Regions from separate parts of the Lactobacillus sp. RTP31084st1_F9_RTP31084_210423 genome, predicted to be linked through region 1. Evidence: predicted binding sites of a transcription regulator. Region 1 holds the regulator's gene; the other holds the start of a gene.
The links. Region 1 encodes HrcA, which represses chaperone genes, less so after heat shock. Its sites were predicted from a motif close to TTAGCACTCNNNNNNNNNGAGTGCTAA; they were not measured.
Positions count from the first base shown of each region.

Region 2: a site for HrcA is predicted at 1,882-1,908, ahead of clpP (ATP-dependent Clp endopeptidase proteolytic subunit ClpP). Genes of this name have one in related genera too.

Region 1 is NZ_JBCOVH010000001.1:728,351-733,063, forward strand. Features, by position in the region: gene dnaK (molecular chaperone DnaK) at 1-192, opposite strand, end outside; gene grpE (nucleotide exchange factor GrpE) at 210-788, opposite strand; gene hrcA (heat-inducible transcriptional repressor HrcA) at 800-1,858, opposite strand; gene AB5359_RS03610 (GyrI-like domain-containing protein) at 1,999-2,625, opposite strand; gene abc-f (ribosomal protection-like ABC-F family protein) at 2,649-4,154, opposite strand; gene ribF (riboflavin biosynthesis protein RibF) at 4,415-4,713, opposite strand, start outside.
Region 2 is NZ_JBCOVH010000001.1:193,015-197,727, reverse strand. Features, by position in the region: gene AB5359_RS00995 (APC family permease) at 341-1,789, shown strand; gene clpP (ATP-dependent Clp endopeptidase proteolytic subunit ClpP) at 1,931-2,518, shown strand; gene whiA (DNA-binding protein WhiA) at 2,572-3,513, opposite strand; gene yvcK (gluconeogenesis factor YvcK family protein) at 3,517-4,554, opposite strand; gene rapZ (RNase adapter RapZ) at 4,571-4,713, opposite strand, start outside.

The sequences.
Region 1 (4,713 bases):
AATAGTGTTAGGGTTAGTAATAGCTTGACGCTTAGCAACTTCCCCAACTTGAATTTCACCATTCTTAAAGGCAACTACAGAAGGAGTCGTACGGTTACCTTCTGGGTTAGTAATAATCTTAGGTTCTTTTCCTTCAAGTACGGCAACAGCTGAGTTAGTCGTACCTAAGTCAATACCAATAACTTTTGACATATATGTAACTTCCTTTCTTATTGAGCCACTACAACCATTGCTGGTCTTAATGTTCTATCTTTATATTGATATCCTTTTTGTAAAACTTTAACTACGTGATCCTTTTGATCATCATTTTCTGCTGCAACAGTTTGAACAGCTTGATGTAGTGCAGGGTCAAAAGTTTCACCTTCGGCTTTGATTTCAGTGATTCCTTGATCTTTCATTGATTTAACTAATGAGTCAAGTGTCATCTGAACACCCTTTTGGAGTTGCTTAGCTGCCTCATCATCTGCTTTAACAGCTAACGCGCGTTCTAAGTTATCCATTGCTGGCAAAACTTCTTTAGCGAGGCTTTGAGATTCATATTTAATCAATTGCGCACGCTCTTTTGCATAACGTGCTTGCATATTCTGAATCTCAGCTTCACTACGTAGATATTTATCTTCAAGATCCTTATTCTTAGCTCTCAATTCAGCGATTTCTTTTTCATAATCTTTTGCTGGATTTTCCTTAACTTCCTCTTTCGGAGTTGCTTTTGGATCTTTCTTTGGTGCCTTATCTGGGGTCACCTCGTCTTTTAAATCTTTTTCATGCGGAAACTCTTCTTTACTCACAGCTAACCTCCTTACTTAAATCTACCATAATAATCTAACAATTTCTTTGCTAGTTCATTCCTAAAATACTCGAGTAATCCGATCATCTGCGAGTATGGCATGTTAGTTGGTCCAAGTAATGCTATTGTTCCTTTACCATATTTACCAACGCTATATTGTGCAGTCAACAAACTATAATCTTCAAGTAGATCTGATTGTAATTCAGAACCTAACTTAACTTGAACTTTCGACTTTGAATCATTCTTAATTTCATCTTTAGGATTAAAACCAATCAAGCTTGAAATAGCATCATTTTGATCAATTAATTTGTAGAGAGATTTAACTTTAGCTAAATCGTCACTTTCATAATTACTCAAAAGATTAATCTGACCATCCACATACATTTGCTCACTAGCAGCATCCTTAATAACATCTTGAAGCAAATCCAAAATTTCAGGTGCTGATCCACCAGCAACTAGATGGTCTGCAATTCTCTTAAGTAACACTTCATTAACTGAACTAAGTGGCTTTCCAACTAATTGATCATTAATTAGTCGAACTGCTTTTTCAATCTCTTCCCCATTTGTATGATGAGGTAACGTGTAGATTTGATTCTTTACATTACCGTCATCCGTAACTAATATTGCCATCACTTGATGGCTTGAAAGGGGAACGATCCTAAAACCAGTTACTTTAACCGAGCGAGTTTCAGGACCCGCTGCAAAAGCAGTGTAGTTAGTTAAATCAGACAGAATTTTTGCAGCTTCTTGTACGATTTCATTAACTTGTTGAAAGGGTTGGTCTAATTGATAAATAATTCGATTATAGACGGATGCTGGTATTTTTACGGGATTAATCAAATGATCTAAGTAATATCGATAACCAGCAGTTGAAGGAATTCTACCACTTGAAGAATGAGTCTTCTCAAGTAGTCCCTTTTCCTCTAGTGCCGCCATTTCATTTCGAACTGTAGCACTTGAAACCTTGACAGGCAGTTGATTCATCACGGTCTTAGAACCTACTGGCTCATGAGACTGAGTAAAGTCCATAATAATAGTCTTTAAAATAAGTTCTTGCCGTTCAGTCAACATTTTCTCGCCCCCATCATTAGCACTCTTCTTCCTCTTGTGCTAACAATTAATATGATACCATAACTTAGCAATTGTGCAAGCAGAGTGCTAATTAAATTTGTTTTTTATAAAAAAAGGTAAGCAACAAGTGCTTACCTTAATCATTTAATTGGTAGTCTAATTACAGTTTTACGCCTTTCAGTCTTAGTTCTCCTTGGATCACTTAAATATATTTCATGATGATAGCGTGGATTTTGAATATCTATCTGATAATTTTCTTTTTTTACAAATCGATGTATCTCTTCAATTGTCGCTGGCTCATCATCATAACTACCAATGTGCATTACCTGAGCGCAAAGTCCTTCATCATAAGTAAAGAATTTAACTTGAGAAAAATCTTGCTTTTTCTTCTCAGTAGCTGTCTTAACTGCCCAATTAAATTCTTTTTCTGTAACAAAATCAGGCAGTCGAATCATCGATATCCAGGCGAAGTTCTCCTTGTGAGCATAATCAATTTTTTGCTTATCTTTTGACCACCATAGTCCTTCAAGTGGTGGCACTACATAATCAAAATATCCTGGAATTTTATGCTCACTTTTTTTGCTCATCTTGATAGTATAGGCAAGCCCATAAAGTAATTCTAACGCCTTGTGATAAGTCCCATCTTCCTGATTAGGATCTCCACTTCCTGAAACTGCGATGTAATTCATTTTAGGAACCTTAATAATTTCAGGTTGCTTTTTTGGATGATACAAATTTTTATATTCTTTTTTATAATCAAATGCCATTTTTATTCTTTCTATACAATCTGCTAGTCATCTACCTTTAATTTTATCCGTTTACTTGCTACTTGACTAATAAAATACTCATCATGCTCAACTAAAAGCATCGCTGGTTTAACCTTCTTTAAAACATCAATTAATTGATCTTGGTTAAACACATCTAGGTAATTTGCTGGCTCATCCCACAGATAAAGGTCAGCCTCTTCAACTAATGACTTAGCAATGGCCACTCTTTTTTGCTGCCCCATACTCATTTCTTCAATTCTCGTCTCAAAACTTGTTCTAGGAAAACCCATTTTTCTAAGCATATTAAGCATTTTCTCATAAGACAAATGTTCCTTTTGAACAAATTCTGCCAAAGTGCCTGAATATTCTACAAAATTTTGTGGTAAATAGGAAATTTTTAAACCATTAGTTAAACTTAAAATTCCTTGATAAGTTACATCTATATTTTTATTTAAAACACTTTTCAAAAAAGTAGATTTTCCCGATCCATTTTTTCCCTCAAGGGAAACAATTCCTCGTTTTTTAACAATTAAATTTAGGTCTTTAAATAACTTTTTATCTTGAACTTTCAAATCTAAATGCCGAGTTTCTAATAAAGTCGAGTGATAGTTTGGTTGAAAATTCATCTCTAATTCTGGCACAGATTCAACATTCCTTATTAAACCTTTTCTATCTTGGATATCTTTATTCATCCTTCTTTCAATATTTTTTGATCTTTTCATTATCTTAGCAGCCTTATGACCAAAAAATCCCTTATTAATATCTGCATGAATTTCATTCTTATGTGCACTAGCTTTTTTATTATTTTCTGATTGAAGTGAATATCCTTTAATACGCTGTCTACTTGCATTTAAAGTTTTAATTTGACCACGGAGTTTTTCATTTTTCTCCCGGTTAAACTTATCACGCTTCTCTTTAGTATCTTCATAGCTTGCATAATTTCCCTGATATAAATGAATCTCTGTATTTTCAATTGCAAGAACATGATTAGTTACCTGATTTAAAAAATCTCGATCATGACTCACAACAATATAACCTTGCGAATGTTTTTGCAAATATCTAACCACTTGTTTTCGCGACTCTTCGTCTAAATGATTCGTTGGTTCGTCAATTAATGGAAAAGCATCCTTATTAATAAAAGATAGAGCTAATAATATCTTAGTTTGCTCCCCTCCACTTAAAGTATTAAAAGGTTGCCAAATAAGATTAGCGTCTACTTGCATTAAATTCAATTCACGTTCAAGTTCCCACCGGTCAAATTGAACTTGTTCTTCTAAAGCAGAGAGAGTTAATTGTTCTTCATTTTCTACATAAAGAGGAAAGTAATTAAATTCAAGGTTAGCTTTGATGGCTCCTGTTCCTTGCAATTTTCCACGTAACAGATTCAAGAATGTTGTCTTTCCTCTACCATTTCTGCCTACAAGTCCTAATTTCCAACTACTATCCAAATCTAAATTTAAATTATTAAAAATATTTTCACTACTGTCGGAATATTTAAAAGAAAGGTTTGAAATCTTAATATTGCTCATATAATCACCTCACGAAAAAAGCCTACACTTTTGACAAGTGCAGACTTTCTCCTTATTAAGCAAAAAAGAAGATATTCCATCTACGTTCAATCTTGTCAAAAGTGCACAGTTGTCCCCTATAAAAGAAAAAATAATTATTAAAATTCAACTATGCTATTTTGCAAGATTAAAAACGCAATGGCGTAACCTTCTTTCAATATTAGATTTCAATTGATAAAGACATTTTATCACATTAATTATAAAAAGATAGATCCAAATAATTATTTTTCTAAATCATAGAAATATTGCTTTATATTTCGTTTATCTTGGTCTAGTTGACGTGATAATTCTTCAATTCCAGAAAATTTTTTATTTGAACGTATAAACTTGTACCACGCTAAAGTTAATGGTTCACCATATGCTTCCTCATCGAAATTAAAAATATTCGTTTCAATTGTTAAACCGTGGTTTGTTTTAAAAGTTTCGTTGTAACCAACACTAGTCATAGCATCATGCCATTTTCCATTTATTTTAGCCCTGGTTGCATAAACTCCCTCAGCTGGTAAAACTTTAGCATCAG
Region 2 (4,713 bases), 540 kb from region 1:
AACTTCAGATTCACATTTCTCTCTCGACATTTTTTAGTATAGCAATATCTTTTTTTAAATTCAAGATATATCCTTCAGAATAATTAATTTGTACTTTCTTCTTTTTTTGATATACTTATTTTAGTTTGTCGTGCCCTTAGTGTAATGGATCGCACGTAAGATTCCGGTTCTTAAAATCTGAGTTCGACTCTCAGGGGGCGCATAGTACGAGACAGTCAGTCAATCTGGCTGTCTTTTTTTGTATTTTGTCACTTTATTTAGAAAAAATCTATCATCTGTAAGCATTTTCGTTATAATTAAATTTGGTGTTAATTATGTACATAGACAGAAAGGTTATTTTATGATCGAAGAAGAAAAAAAGTCTAATGCCAAAAAAATGCTCTGGCCAACGCTAGCGATGATGGCATTTTCAACTGTCTGGGGCTTCGGTAACGTTGTTAACGGTTATGTTTACTTTGACGGTACCAAAGTTATATTCAGCTGGATATTAATGTTCCTGTTATATTTTGTTCCCTATGCATTAATGGTTGGAGAACTAGGTGCAACTTTTAAAAATGCTAATGGTGGTGTTTCCTCATGGGTTAATGCTACTATGGGTGCAAAGTGGGCCTATTACGCTGGGTGGACATATTGGGCATGCCACGTAGTATATATTTCAAGTAAAGGTACTGGTGGCTTAAGAGCCATGGCTTGGGGAATCTTCGGCAACACTAAATGGTATGATGGTCTTCCAACTGCTTGGACTCAATTTGCCACTTTAGTGGTCTTCCTCTTTTTCTGCTGGGTTACTACTAAAGGTATCCCAGTACTTAAAAGTTTAGCCACTATCGCTGGATCATCAATGTTCATCATGTCAATTTTATTTATTATTATGATGTTTGCTGCACCAGCAATTAACCCCCATGCTGGTTATTACTCAATCAATTTTAATTGGAAGAGTTTAATGCCCACATTCAACCTTAAATATTTAACATCTCTTTCAATTTTAGTTTTTGCTGTCGGTGGATGTGAAAAGATATCTCCTTATGTAAACAAAGTTAAAAATCCAACCAAAAACTTTCCTAAAGCAATGATGGCTTTAGCAATTATGGTCATGGTTTCTGCAATTTTAGGAACTTTTGCTATGGCTTTAATGTTTGATCCTAAAGTTGTTAACAACAATCTAAACGAATATATTTCAAATGGTGCTTACATGGCCTTTCAACGTTTAGGCGAGTATTACCATGTTGGTGGTTTATTTATGTATATTTATTCATGGTGTAACGTTATTGGCCAATTCTCTACTTTAGTTATTAGTATTGATGCCCCTTTAAGAATGCTACTAGGTAGTAAAGAAGCTAAAAACTTTATTCCTAAGAAGCTTCTTAAGATAAATAAACATGGTGCCTACATTAACGGTATCTGGATGGTTGTAATTCTTTCAGGTGGTTTAATTGCAGCACAAGCTTTATTACCTGATGCACAGGCAGTTATGGCTCAATTAGTTAAATTAAATTCAACTACAATGCCAATGCGTTACTTATGGGTATTCGCAGCATATATTGCACTTAGAAAGCAACAAAAGAAGTTTGATACTTCTTACCAAATGACAAAGAATCAAGGATTAGCTTATACAGCTGGGATATGGTGTTTTATTGTTACAGCAGCATGTTGTATTTTAGGAATCTACTCACCAGATCCATTTACCCTATTTCTTAACATCATTACTCCAATTATCTTGATTGTTTTAGGCTTAATTTTGCCAGCAATCAAAAAAAGAGAAGATGGAACTAACCCATTAATGAAGTAACTTTAAATGAACGATATGCTTGCTATATCGTTCATTTGTTCTACATAAAATTAAGTTTGATTAGTTGACATGATTAAAAGTAAGTGATTTAATTAGCACTGTACTTATTAGAGTGCTAATTTTGTTTAGGAGGTAAAATTAATGCTCGTACCTACAGTTATTGAACAAACTGCACGTGGTGAACGTGCTTACGACATTTACTCAAGATTATTAAAAGATAGAATTATTATGCTTAGCGGTGAAATTAACGACCAAATGGCCAACTCAATCATCGCTCAACTTTTATTCTTAGATGCACAAGACAATACTAAAGATATTTCTCTATACATTAACTCTCCAGGCGGTGTTATTACTTCTGGTCTCGCAATTATGGATACAATGAACTTTATTAAGTCAGATGTATCTACAATTGCAATTGGTATGGCTGCTTCAATGGCTTCAATTCTTTTGACTAGCGGAACTAAGGGTAAACGTTTTGCATTACCAAATTCAACAGTTCTTATTCACCAGCCTTTAGGTGGTGCACAAGGTCAACAAACCGACATTCAAATTGCAGCTAATGAAATCTTGAAGAGTCGTAAGAAGCTTAACCAAATATTACATGAAACTACTGGGCAACCTCTTGATAAGATCCTTAAAGATACTGAACGCGATAATTACTTATCAGCAGAAGAAGCTAAAGACTATGGTCTAATTGATGAAATTTTGGTTAACCAAAAGAAAGACTAGTTTAATTTAACAAAAAATAGAGCTCACGATAGATGTGAGCTCTATTTTTTTGACTAATTTTCTTCTTTTAACTGTTGCGCCATTTCACGAATTTTTTGAAAACGGTGGTTAACTCCTGACTTTGAAATTGGGCCATCTGGAACCTGAGCTGCAACTTCTTTGAGTGAAAGTTCAGGATGCATTAATCTAAAGTGTGCTAGGATTGCCAATTTTTCTGGCAAATTTTCTAACCCCACTTTTTCTTCAATTAATTGAATATCCTCAACCTGCTTAGCTGCTGCATTCGCAGTTTTCTTCAAATTTGCTGTATCGCAATTTACTAACCGATTCACCGAATTACGCATATCCCGCATAATTCTTAAGTCTTCAAATGCTAACATTGCATTGACGGCACCTACAATATGTAGAAAATCACCAATTTTTTCAGCTTCTTTTAAATATACAATATATCCATTACGTCTTTTTGTAGCTTTTGCATTTAAATAAAAGAAACTATTCATTAATTCCAGTAAATCATTATTATGATTTTCATAAAGAGAATAGATCTCTAAATGATATCGACTCGTTTCAGGATTATTCACACTTCCAGCTGCTAAAAAAGCGCCTCTTAAGTATGACATTGCCCTTTGTTCTGATGTCATAATCTTCTCAGGAATTCCGGTAATCAAGCCATTATCACTGTCAAATATCTCTAGATCGCTTAAAATTTCATGAACTTGTTTTTGAAGCCTAACTAAATATTGATAATTTTTCTTTAACTTCATTTTCTTAGAAACAATTAGCAGCGGCTCGATTCCATAGGCTGTTTTAATTAAAGAAAATATTCTTCTAGCAATGGCTGGATTTTCAGTTGTGATATCTAGACTAAATTGATGGTCATGAAGACTAAGTACTCCGTTCATTCGCAAAAAAGCTGCTAATTCTGCCTTAGCATGTTCTGGATGAACTGGCAGACTAGTAAGTTCTTTTTTTACATCACTTGCGTATGAAACCATTAACTAATCCTGTTCCTTTTTTCTTCGGCAATATGCTTCAAAAGCCAAATTTAAAATTTCATCGGCTACTTTTTTACCATCATGAAAAACTAATCCACTATGCTGATCAATAAAGTCAGCCGTAATTACACGGCAATCCTGAGCCCGTAACCCAGCAAAATCATTTCTTACCGGTTCAAGATAAGCATCATAATCTGCCGGATTAAACTTACTCATATCAATTTTAGCTCCGTTAACTAAGGCAGTATTAATATAATGACCACCTAAATGATCATTAATAACTTGAACGTGTTCCGCTGCTGTGAAATGATCTGTTTCACCTTGCTGCGTCATGATATTACAGATATAAATAACTTCAGCCTTAGTTTGTCTCACAGCATCACCTAAATTAGAAATCATCAAATTAGGTAAAATTGAGGTAAACAAACTACCTGGTCCTAAAACCACTGCGTCTGCTTGCATAATTGCAGCTAAAACAGGTAAAACTGCCTTTGGCTCATCGTCAGAATCAGTATCAGTTACCCATACCCGTTTAATGCGCTTATCCTTTGAAGTAATTTCTGTTTCACCAGCTTCAGTTGTCCCATCAATAAATTCTGCATTTAAAGTTAAGGGTTCGTTTGAAGCAGGGAAAATTCGCCCATCAATTCGCATCATTCTTGATAACGATTGAACAGCATCAAAAATATTCCCTTGCATTTCATCTAAAGCGGCAATAATTAAATTTCCAATTGCATGACCTGCAAAAAATGAGTCAGATGAATTAAAACGGTATTGAAAAATATCTTTTTCTTCCTGTGGTAAGTCGGATAAAGAAACTAGCACATTTCTAATATCGCCTGGCGGCACCACATTAATATAATCTCTAATTGCACCTGATGATCCACCATCGTCTGCCACAGTTACAATAGCTGTTATATCGGCATTTTGTTCCTTTAAAGCATTCAAAATAACAGGTAACCCTGTCCCACCACCAATAACAACAATTTTAGGGCGACGTCCGCGAATGACACGTACAATTTTATTTTCTCCGTACGCCATCTCCCAACAATCTCCTTTATTGTCCAATATAACGACTAATTTCTCGATGAGAAATATCAACAGGATATTTCTTAGCCAAATCAACTGCTAATTGGCGAGCGATTGAAACGCTCCGGTGTTGACCACCAGTACATCCAATTGCAATAGTTAATTTTTCTT